2 regions of the Ensifer sp. ENS10 genome follow, and region 2 is predicted to be linked to the other one. Evidence: riboswitches for the same ligand, from Rfam matches in the RefSeq annotation. Region 2 holds a riboswitch; the other holds the start of a gene.

Region 1 (5,156 bases), on a different contig from region 2:
GCATCGAGCGACAACAGCGTGTGATTGATCGTGCCGAGCCCCGTGCGGGCACAGAGAATGACCGGGATGTGCCAACGCGCGAACACATCGGCAAAGACGCTCCGCTCGGTGAGAGGCACCAGGAGCCCGCCTGCCCCCTCGATGACGAGCGGGCGGTCGACCTTGGGCGGCAAGAGATGTTCAGGTTGGATCGACTGACCATCGATCCGCGCCGACAGATGTGGCGAAGCCGGTGTCCGCAGCCGATAGGTCTCAGGCAGGATGCGGTCGGGCGGGATCCGACCGAGCCGCGCTACAGCCTCGCTGTCGGTCTCTTCATCGAGCCCCGACTGCACCGGTTTCCAGTAGCAACCGCAAAGCGCGTCGGTCAGCGCCGCGGAGAATATCGTCTTGCCGATCCCGGTATCCGTGCCGGTGACGACGAAACGGCGCATCATGACCGCTCCTCCGTCATTGCGACCTTCAAGCCCTGCAGCATGCGCGTGATCATCGGCCGGTCGACATTCAGCGTGATCGCGATCCGAAGCCGCGCCGTCCCCTCGGGAACGGTCGGTGGACGGATCGCCCTGAAATCGAAACCTTCGGCGCGCATTCGCGCGGCAATCCTCACGGCGCGACCGTTGTCGCCGATCAGGACGGGCTGGATCTGCGAGCCGCTGCCTTCGATGCCGAGGGTCTCGGCAAGCGCCCGATTGGCGAAGGTCCTGAGATCATCGAACGCTGCCCGGCGCTGAGGCTCATCCGCCAGTGTCACAAGAGCCTCGCGGACGGCGACAGCAATGAGCGGCGAAGGCGCCGTCGCATAGATGAAGTTGCGAGCACGGTTGACGAGATAGTCGCAAAGCACGGCGTTTGCGCCAACGAGGGCGCCGGAAACGCCGAGCGCCTTGCCGCAGGTATGCAGCACGACGAGATTTTCCCTGCCGTCCAATTCGGCCGTCAAACCGCGGCCATCTGGCCCGAAGACGCCGGTCGCATGCGCTTCGTCGACCACCAGAAATCCATCATGCCGATCGGCGAGCGCGGCGAGGTCTGCAAGCGGCGCCCGGTCGCCGTCCATCGAATAGAGGCTTTCGACGGCAATCCACGGATGTCCCATGCCGCCGCGCTTGCGCCACGCACCGATCGCATCGGCAAAGGCGTCAACGTCGCTATGCTTGACCGCGATCGCACCGGCCCTGCTTACGGCGATACCCTCATGGGCACTCGCATGGATCAGGGCATCGTGGACGATAATATCGTCGCGCTGCGGCAGCGTCGAAAACAAGGCGGCATTGGCCGCATAGCCGCTGCCGAAGAACAGCGTTCGCTCCACGCCAAAGAAGGCGGCCGCCTCCGCCTCCAGCGCCTCGTGTTCCCTGTGGTTGCCGCGCAACAGTCTCGAACCGCCTGATCCAACCGGCAGGCCGCGGTCGATCGCCGCGATGATCGCCGCCTTGAGACGCGGCGAACCGGCAAGCGCCAGATAGTCGTTCGAGGTGAAGTCGACCCCACTGCCGGAGGCGAGTTCGCGGCGGCGCTCCTTGCGTTCAAGGCCGTGAAGCGTCTTCTCGTAGCGGTGGAGCAAGCCCGCGGTCATTCGGCCGCTTCCGGTTCTGCCGTAAGCGGCATCGGCTTCAGCCCGAGCCGGCGGAAGAGTGCCGCATCGTGATCCTCGCCGGGGTTGTCGGCGGTCAGCAGCGTTTCGCCGACGAAGATCGAATTGGCGCCGGCGAAGAAACAGAGCGCCTGCATCTCGTCGCTCATATCGGTGCGGCCGGCCGAAAGGCGGACATGCGACTGCGGCATCAGGATACGCGCCAGGGCGATGGTGCGAACGAAATCGATCGGATCGACCGGCGCCGCATCGGCAAGCTTCGAGCCCGGGATCGGAATCAGCATGTTGATCGGCACGCTTTCGGGGGGCACCGGCAGATTGGCAAGCGTCACCAGCATCGAGATCCGATCGTCAGCCGTCTCGCCCATGCCGAGGATGCCGCCGGCACAGACCTTGATGCCGGCGTCGCGGACGTTCGCCAACGTTTCCAGCCGGTCGGCAAAGCTGCGGGTGGTGATGATCTCGCCGTAGAAGCGCTCCGACGTATCGACATTGTGGTTGTAGTAATCGAGCCCGGCATCTGCGAGCCGCCCGGATTGTTCCGGCGTCAGCATGCCAAGCGTCATGCAGGTCTCCATGCCGAGCGACCGGACGCCGCGGACCATGGCGACGATCGCCTCCATGTCGCGCTCCTTCGGGCTGCGCCAGGCGGCGCCCATGCAATAGCGCGTCGCGCCGCCATCCCTCGCTTTGCGTGCCTCTGCAAGAACCTGTTCGACTTCCATCAGTTTCGACGCTTTCAGCCCCGTCGGGTAGTGTGCCGACTGGCTGCAATAGCCGCAGTCTTCGGCACAGCCGCCGGTCTTGATCGAGAGCAGGCGGCTCATCTGGATGGCATTGGGGTCGAACTGGGCGCGGTGAACGGACTGCGCACGATACAGAAGGTCGTTGAACGGCAAATTATAGATTTTTTGCGCGTCGCCCAGATTCCAACCGGTTTTGCCGGGCTTCGTAGCTCCGGAGGTCGGCTCAGTCGAACTGTTTGTGTCGAGCATGTTCGTTCACTTCCCCAGAATAGATAGAATCCATTATTATCTATAATTTTCACGGACACTGCATCGAGCAACCATCTAAAAGGAGACCTAATTGCAATGACTCAACCTTGTCGTGCTTTTTCGTGCCTCGACGGCTGCGGTCAGAAGGGCAAATACCGCGACTTTCCGCCTCGGCGGCATCAGCTGATGGCGATGACAGCAACGGCCAGATGCCCGGATTTTCGGGACCTTGCGCCTTGCACTAGCCGTAGATCTCTCGACCGATGCCCGCTACCGACACCAGCGAGCCTCAAGAACACATGTCCTTCCACTTTTTATAGATAATTTTTTGCGCACGAGGTACACACCGGCAGCCCTTGACAAAATCCGATCCAGCCGCTCAGTTTGAAGCATTCACCAGGGGTGTCCCGACAAGGGGCTGAGATTCTGCTAGGCGGTTTCCGCGGCGCAGTGACCCGTTGAACCTGATCCAGTTCATACTGGCGTAGGGACGGTGCAGACATCGCTGCCGCATTCGCGTTCGCGCGAGCAGATCTCGGCAAGGCGTCCTTCCCTCTCTTCCGGTCCGAGCTGGGTCTCCAACAATGGAGCCTCGGCAATGCGTATCTTCATCGCGATTCTGCTTCCTTCTGGCCGACGTTCGGCTCGCCGCAGCTGGGCGCATTGACCATGCGTGTCCTGATCAAAGGTGCCGGCGTCGGCGGGCTGACCTTGGCGCATGAGCTGGCGGGCCGCGGCGTCGAGGTGGCCGTTGCCGAGCGGCAGCCAGACTTCGGCGGGGCGGCCTCGTGGTTTGCCGGCGGCATGCTGGCGCCCTGGTGCGAACGCGAGAGCGCCGAGGAAACGGTGCTGACGCGCGGCATCGGCGCCATCGACTGGTGGGACCGCGCGCTTCCGGGCGAAGTGTCACGCAACGGCACCCTCGTCGTCGCTCCGCCGCGAGACGTCGGCGAACTCAAACGCTTCGCTTCGCGCACGTCCGGCTTCGAATGGCTCGGCGGAGAAGCGATCGCGAGGCTGGAGCCGGCGCTTGCCGGTCGCTTCCGAGAGGCGTTGTTCTTCCCCGGCGAGGCGCATCTCGACCCGCGCCGGGCGCTTGTCTTGCTGCGGCAAAAGCTCGTCGAGAACGGCGTCGCCTTCATCGGCGAGGCGGATAATAGCAGCGACAGCGATCTGATCGCCGACTGCAGCGGCGCTTCGCGGATCGGCGCCATCGCCGGCCTGCGCGGCGTGCGCGGCGAGATGCTCTATCTGCAGACGGGCGAAGTGGAATTGTCGCGGCCAGTCCGTCTCATCCACCCGCGCATCCCGCTCTACATCGTACCGCGCGGCAATGGTCTGTTCATGTGCGGAGCGACCATGATCGAAACCGACGACGGCGGTCCGATTGCCGCCCGTTCGCTGATGGAATTGCTGAACGCAGCCTATGCGCTTCACCCCGCCTTCGGCGAGGCGCGCCTTCTCGAAACCGGCACCGGCGTCCGGCCGGCCTTTGCCGACAATCTGCCGCGCGTCATGCGCGCCGGAAACACCATCACGCTCAACGGGCTCTATCGCCACGGCTTCCTGCTTTCACCGGCCCTGGCCGAGGAAGCGGCGAACCTTGCCCTTACCCGGAACCTGAAGGGAGACGCCGCATGAAATTGACCGTCAACGGCGAGGATCACGACCTCACAGTCACGACCCTTGCCGAACTCCTGGCCGCACTCGACTTCGAAGGGGATTGGCTTGCCACCGCCGTCAACGGCGAGCTGGTGCACCGAGCCGACCGCTCGGCCCATTCCCTCAGCGATCGCGACCGGATCGAAATTCTCTCGCCGATGAAAGGAGGCTGAGACATGCTGACGCTTTATGGACAGGAACTGCGTTCCCGCCTGCTTCTGGGCACCGCCCGCTACCCCTCGCCTGCCGCGCTCGAAGACGCGGTTCGTTCGTCGGCGACCGAGATTGTCACGGTTTCGCTGCGCCGCGAAACCGCCGGCGGCCGTCAGGGCGGCGCTTTCTTCGACCTGATCCGGTCGCTCGGCGTGCACGTGCTGCCCAACACCGCCGGCTGCCACTCGGTGGCGGAGGCGGTGCTGACCGCCAAGATGGCGCGCGAGGTCTTCGGCACCAACTGGATCAAGCTCGAAGTCATCGGCCATCAGGATACGCTTCAGCCCGATGTCTTCGGGCTGGTCGAAGCAGCACGCATCCTTTGCGCCGAAGGCTTCGAGGTCTTCCCCTACACGACCGACGACCTCGTGGTCGGCGAGCATCTCGTCGAGGCCGGATGCAAGGTGCTGATGCCCTGGTGCGCGCCGATCGGCAGCGCCATGGGGCCACAGAACATCCCGGCGCTGCGCGCCATGCGGGCCCATTTTCCGGATATGCCGCTGATCGTCGATGCCGGCATCGGCCGGCCCTCACACGCAACGACAGTGATGGAACTCGGCTTCGACGCGGTTCTGCTCAACACCGCCGTGGCCGGGGCAACGAAACCGGCCCTCATGGCCTCCGCCTTCGCCCGAGCAATCGACGCCGGACGCGATGCCTTCGAGGCGGGCATGCTCGAACCGCGCGAT
Region 2 (5,156 bases):
GCCGACGCCTTCATCGCCCCAAGTGCTTTTCTCGCCAATCGCTATGTCGAGTGGGGCATCGCTGCCGAGAAGATTTTCGTGATCGAAAACGGCATCGTCCTGGGTGAAATGACGCCCGCGCGTGAATTGCCTGCGCCGGCGGCACGTCGCAATCGTTTTGCCTATTTCGGGCAGATGACCCCCTTCAAGGGCGTTCACGTGCTGATCGACGCGGTATCGCGCGTGCCGGAGGACATCTGGGGTGACGATTCCACGCTGATGATCTTCGGCGGCAACCTCGAGCGTCAGCCGACCGAGTATCAGGAACGCGTGGCGAAATTGATCGAAGACGCCGGCCGCCGCGTCCGCTTTTACGGCTCCTACCAAAACCAGGACATGCCGCGGCTGATGCGATCGGTTGACTGGGTTGTGATGCCATCTGTCTGGTGGGAAAACTCGCCGATCGTGATCCAGGAAGCGCTGCACCATGGCCGGCCGATTATTTGCTCCGACATCGGCGGCATGGCCGAAAAAGTCCGCGACCGGCTGGACGGCTATCATTTCCGGACCGGCAGCGCACAAGACCTTGCCGATCGCCTTATAGACGTGCTGAGCACGCCAAGGTCATGGGACAACCTCAGGGCAACGCTCAGGCGCCCGATAAGCCATGTCGACTGCGGCCGCGAACATGTCGCGCTCTACCGGAAACTGCTCAAGGAGGAGCAGCCGGTGCACCCCAGCGCCGCTGTGGCCTGAACCGAAAAGCGCTCCGTCCCCGGCACTCACCTCGCATTTACAAGCGGCCGACTTCCCGACTCGACGGACATTCCATTGCTTATCGGGCAATGGAATGTCCTGGTTTTTTAAAGGTCAACTTGAACGGTGGAACCGGCGCCAAGCGCCGGAATGGAATTAATCGCCGTTCGGTGCCCACCATCGATGGAAGTGATGAACCGGTCCCCGCCCCTGCCCGATTTTGAGCGCTGCTGCGGCAACAAGCGCCTCATGCAGATAGGCCTTGGCAGCGATAACCGCGTCTTGAAGCGTCTGCCGACGGGCAAGACCGGCGGCGATTGCGGCAGACAACGTGCAGCCGGTGCCATGATCGTTTGTCGTCTCAACCCGCGGGCGCGACAGGCGCAAGGAAGTGTCCCCGTTAAAGAGGATATCAGCCGCTTCATCGCCCTTGGCATGCCCGCCTTTCATCAGCACGGCGCGCACACCAAGCTTCAGGAGCATCTCCGCCTGCCGGGCCATTTCCGTCTCGTTCTCGGCAATCGCGCGGCCCGTCAACAGAGCCGCTTCGGGCAGGTTGGGCGTCACGATAAGCCCAAGCGGCAGCAATTCCTCCTTGAGCGTCGCGATCGCATCCGGACGTAACAAAATGTCCCCTGAAGTGGCGACCATCACCGGATCGATGACTGCTAAATGCCCGTATCGCTTCAAACCGGACGCGATCGCAGCAATGGTCTCCTGGCGGGACACCATTCCGACCTTCGCAGCGCCAACCGCGAGATCCGAAAACACGGCATCGATCTGAGCTGTGACAACAGCCGGAGAGATATCCTCGACGGCCGCTACCCCGCGGGTGTTTTGCGCGGTGATGGCCGTGATCACGCTGGCACCATAGACGCCGATCGCCGAAAACGTCTTCAGATCCGCCTGGATACCGGCACCGCCACCGGAATCTGAGCCTGCGATGGTAACGGCGATAGCGGTCATGCCTGGCTCCGCTGAAATGTAGAAGCGGGTCCAATGATGGCGAGCGCGCACTCAAGCCACCGGCTCAAACACGCGCAAACTGAGGCGGGTCTTCCGGGCAACCTGGAAGATAGATTGAGCCGATGGGTCGGTCGCCCCGCTCCCTGTAGTTCTACGTCGCTACATTCTGAACAGCGTATTGGCACCAACGATCTCCCGAAACCAAAATCACGGAGATCCGGATGAACGGCGAAGACGCGGGAGTGCCAGAAAGGCCCTTGCCGTTCCTACGCCGGTATGATCCGGATCAGGTTCAAGGGTCTGGCTCACCGCCATCTCAGCACCGTCAGGTGCGCCCCTCGGCAGGCATGAATGCTATGGGAGCGTGGGAGGGGATGTCAATTGCTTGAGTTCAGCATGCGCGTATGTAAGCCGGTTCGATGCGGGCGAAGGAGGCCCTTAAAGGATACAAACAGAAAAAGGCCCCTTTTGCCTCAAGAGCATAAGGAGCCTTCCGTCTGAGCGTTCGACTTCACAGACGCTGGTAGACTAGCCACGTCAAGGCCGTTAAGGCAAGGGGGTTTGGAACGCGAACCGGAGCTTCGGAAGGCAACTTAGGAAACCGGTCCCTGCATGTTGCTGAACGGCTGCGGGAAATTTCTGACCGCAATGTTCTATTTAGCTGTCCGCTTAGTGCACTGGTTCTCTCGCTTGATGCAAGCTATCTCCGCCGTCGAGCATTCGGCAACGCCGTTGACGACCGCGCAATGCGAGCACTGATCGGTGAACTCCAGGCAATCCGGATTGGCCTTGATGAAGGCCTGCAGACTAACATTCTCAGTCTGTCGCGGCTCAGGAACGATATCTGCAACGGGCATATCCGCCGCGTAAGCGCTCGCCATTCCCGCCATGGCAATCGCGAGGCAAACCGCGTCACGGAAGCTGAAATGGCTCATCCATTTGGTCCTCCTGAAGGCAGTTACGGACGCGGCGCGAAACGGCTCTCCGTCGGGAACTGCGCAATTTCTGAGAGTGCCGTCAAAACAACCGTTGAGCAAGCGACTTTCCGGCGCTGCCCTCACCCCAGCTCGTTGCGGATCGCCCGCATGAACACCCGTGCGCCCATGCCGATCAGCCCGTCAGGAAAATCATAGTCCGGATTGTGCAGCCGCGCGTGGTTCTCGCCGGCGCCAAGGAAGAACATCGCCGCGGGCGCCACCCGCCCGAAGAGCCCGAAATCCTCCGAGCCCTTCATCGGCAACACGCCCTCGCCGTGGTCGTGGCTGACGCCCTCCTCGTCCATGGCGTGTTCCAGCGCGATGACTGCCGCTTCCGCATTGCTGCATTGGTGGAACACGTCCTCATAGCCGATCGTAACCTTCAGCCTCGCAGCCTCCGTCTCCTTGGCAACCAGCGCCTCGGCGGGGGCCACGAGATCGGCCATGCGTTCATCGGTCAGCGTCCGCAGCGTCGCCCAGATCTCGGCATAACCGGGGCTGATGCCGAAGGCCGCCTCGCCGAGGCGGGCATGCGTCACCGTCACCAGCGTATAATCCTCGTCGAGCGGCCCGTTGTTGCCGAGCGCCGTCAGGCCGGAAAGCAGCGCGGCAACAGCGAAAGTCGGCGCAATGCCGTCCTCCGGCGTCGAGGCATGCGCCGTCTTGCCGGACAGCGAAATGCGCATACCGCGCGAAGCGCAATTGACCGGACCGGTGCGCAGCGCCGCATGGCCAAAGCTTAATCCCGGAAAATTGTGCAGCGAGAACACCAGGTCCGGCTTGATCGCCGCAAATTTCGGATCGGCGAGCACCGCCGCAGCCCCGGCACCGTTTTCCTCCGCCGGCTGGAACATCAAGATCGCCCGGCCCCTCGCCGGCCGCTTCTGTCCAAATCCCTTGGCGAGCGCCATCAGGATCGTCATGTGCCCGTCATGACCGCAGAGATGCCCCTTACCGTTGATTTCAGAGCGATGCGCGATCTGCGAAATCTCCTCGATCGGCAGCCCGTCGAGCTCGGCGCGCACCATCACCGTCGGCCCTGGTTCGCGCCCCTCATAGATCGCCGCCACCCCGTGCCCGCCAAGGCCTGTCATCACCGCATCCGGCTTCGTATCAGCCAACGCCGCAACGATCGTTTCCGCCGTCTCCCGCTCCTCGCCTGAGACCTCCGGTCGCCGGTGCAGTTCGCGCCGAAACGCCACGAGCGCCTGAAGTTCACGGTCAATCAGAAACATTATGGTACTCCACGAAAAACTCCGCGCTCTCGCCACAGCCCCGCGTCATGAAGCCGAATCACGGCTCTCTCCATCAGCCTGGACGTGTCCGAAGCCTCACGTTACACCACCTCAACACTTCAATGGAAAGCCTAAAGCGGCGAGCGATACCAACCATATGATCGCGAACCGATTTGGTGCCACGGAGCTTGTTGTTTCTCCAGCACGACCAGCGGCGGACCGACCGAGCCATTGAGAATAATTGCGCGATGGCTTGTTGCCCTTTCCGCCCCTGCTTATGAGAAACGCAATCTCCGTTCCTCACGCGCGCTTCGTTATCTGGGCGACAGCCCTTGGCTCCTGGTTTGCCGGAGAGACGCTGCTTGCTTCAACGCGACGGACACTCGTTCATGGGCAGCAACTTGTTGTATTGTCCGCAACAGACTCCAGACCGCCCGCAGATCTTCCCTTTGGGTCGCGGTCATCCCGGCTGCGACCTCTTTGAAAACCGATCCATTGGCATCTTTCGCCGCAATTACCAGAAAAGTGCGCTCACCAAACCTCTCGGTCACGGCCCTCGAGAACCGTTCAAGCTCGGCTCTCACCTTGCTGTCGGCATGCACAACGTGGAGAGCAATTTGCGCATCATTGCGGCCGATCGCATCTCGTGCCTCCGTGAGAACCTTCCTCGCCTGTGATGAAAGCGCCGGGATGTCGATCGCGAGCTTCGTTCGCAGTTTCTGCTCTTCCGCTTGGTATTTCTCTTCTGCTTGGCGACGAAGTCGGATGTAGCTCTCAAGGTCCCCTGAAAGGGCAGGCACGTTGGCCAGGGCGCGTGCGCGGTCCTGTTTGTCAGTCCGCCACGCGAGCATGCCGCTACTTCCTTTGATGGCACCAAACGTCTCTGGGCGACGTGCGATCTTGGCGAGAGTTGCCCTGGCCACGTCTCCGTTCTTAAGCATGACGTCGACGTCAATCGCATTGAGGGCCGTCTGTGGATCAGAGTAGACGAGCCGAAAACGCAAACTCACGTCCTCCCATTGGCGTTTCAAACTCACATCGGCCGCAAGCCTCTCCTCGATTGTCTCGGCTATTGTCTTCGGGAAGGTTTTGATTCCGGCCAGCATCGGAGCTTTGTCGTCGCCTGTGCCGGGCTGCTTCATTTGGGCGGCCGATGCGGCGAGCAGAATGCTATGGCCGATGGTGGTCAACCTCTGAACAAGGTCGCTGAGCCGCTGCTTCTGTCGGACAGTCCATTCGATAC

The links. A riboswitch is a leader RNA that binds a small molecule or an ion and turns the genes downstream of it on or off. The one in region 2 is predicted to bind thiamine pyrophosphate.
Region 1: another riboswitch for thiamine pyrophosphate. It lies ahead of thiO (glycine oxidase ThiO); the one in region 2 lies ahead of thiD (bifunctional hydroxymethylpyrimidine kinase/phosphomethylpyrimidine kinase).

The regions. Positions count from the first base shown of each region.
Region 1 is NZ_JACVAS010000004.1:309,322-314,477, forward strand. Features, by position in the region: gene bioD (dethiobiotin synthase) at 1-437, opposite strand, end outside; gene IB265_RS17280 (8-amino-7-oxononanoate synthase) at 434-1,579, opposite strand; gene bioB (biotin synthase BioB) at 1,576-2,592, opposite strand; TPP riboswitch at 2,981-3,101, shown strand; gene IB265_RS17290 (hypothetical protein) at 3,067-3,204, opposite strand; gene thiO (glycine oxidase ThiO) at 3,262-4,233, shown strand; gene thiS (sulfur carrier protein ThiS) at 4,230-4,427, shown strand; gene IB265_RS17305 (thiazole synthase) at 4,431-5,156, shown strand, end outside.
Region 2 is NZ_JACVAS010000013.1:178,696-183,851, forward strand. Features, by position in the region: gene IB265_RS31910 (glycosyltransferase family 4 protein) at 1-735, shown strand, start outside; gene thiD (bifunctional hydroxymethylpyrimidine kinase/phosphomethylpyrimidine kinase) at 892-1,701, opposite strand; TPP riboswitch at 1,948-2,050, opposite strand; gene IB265_RS31920 (hypothetical protein) at 2,355-2,636, opposite strand; gene IB265_RS31925 (amidohydrolase) at 2,759-3,913, opposite strand; gene traA (Ti-type conjugative transfer relaxase TraA) at 4,228-5,156, opposite strand, start outside.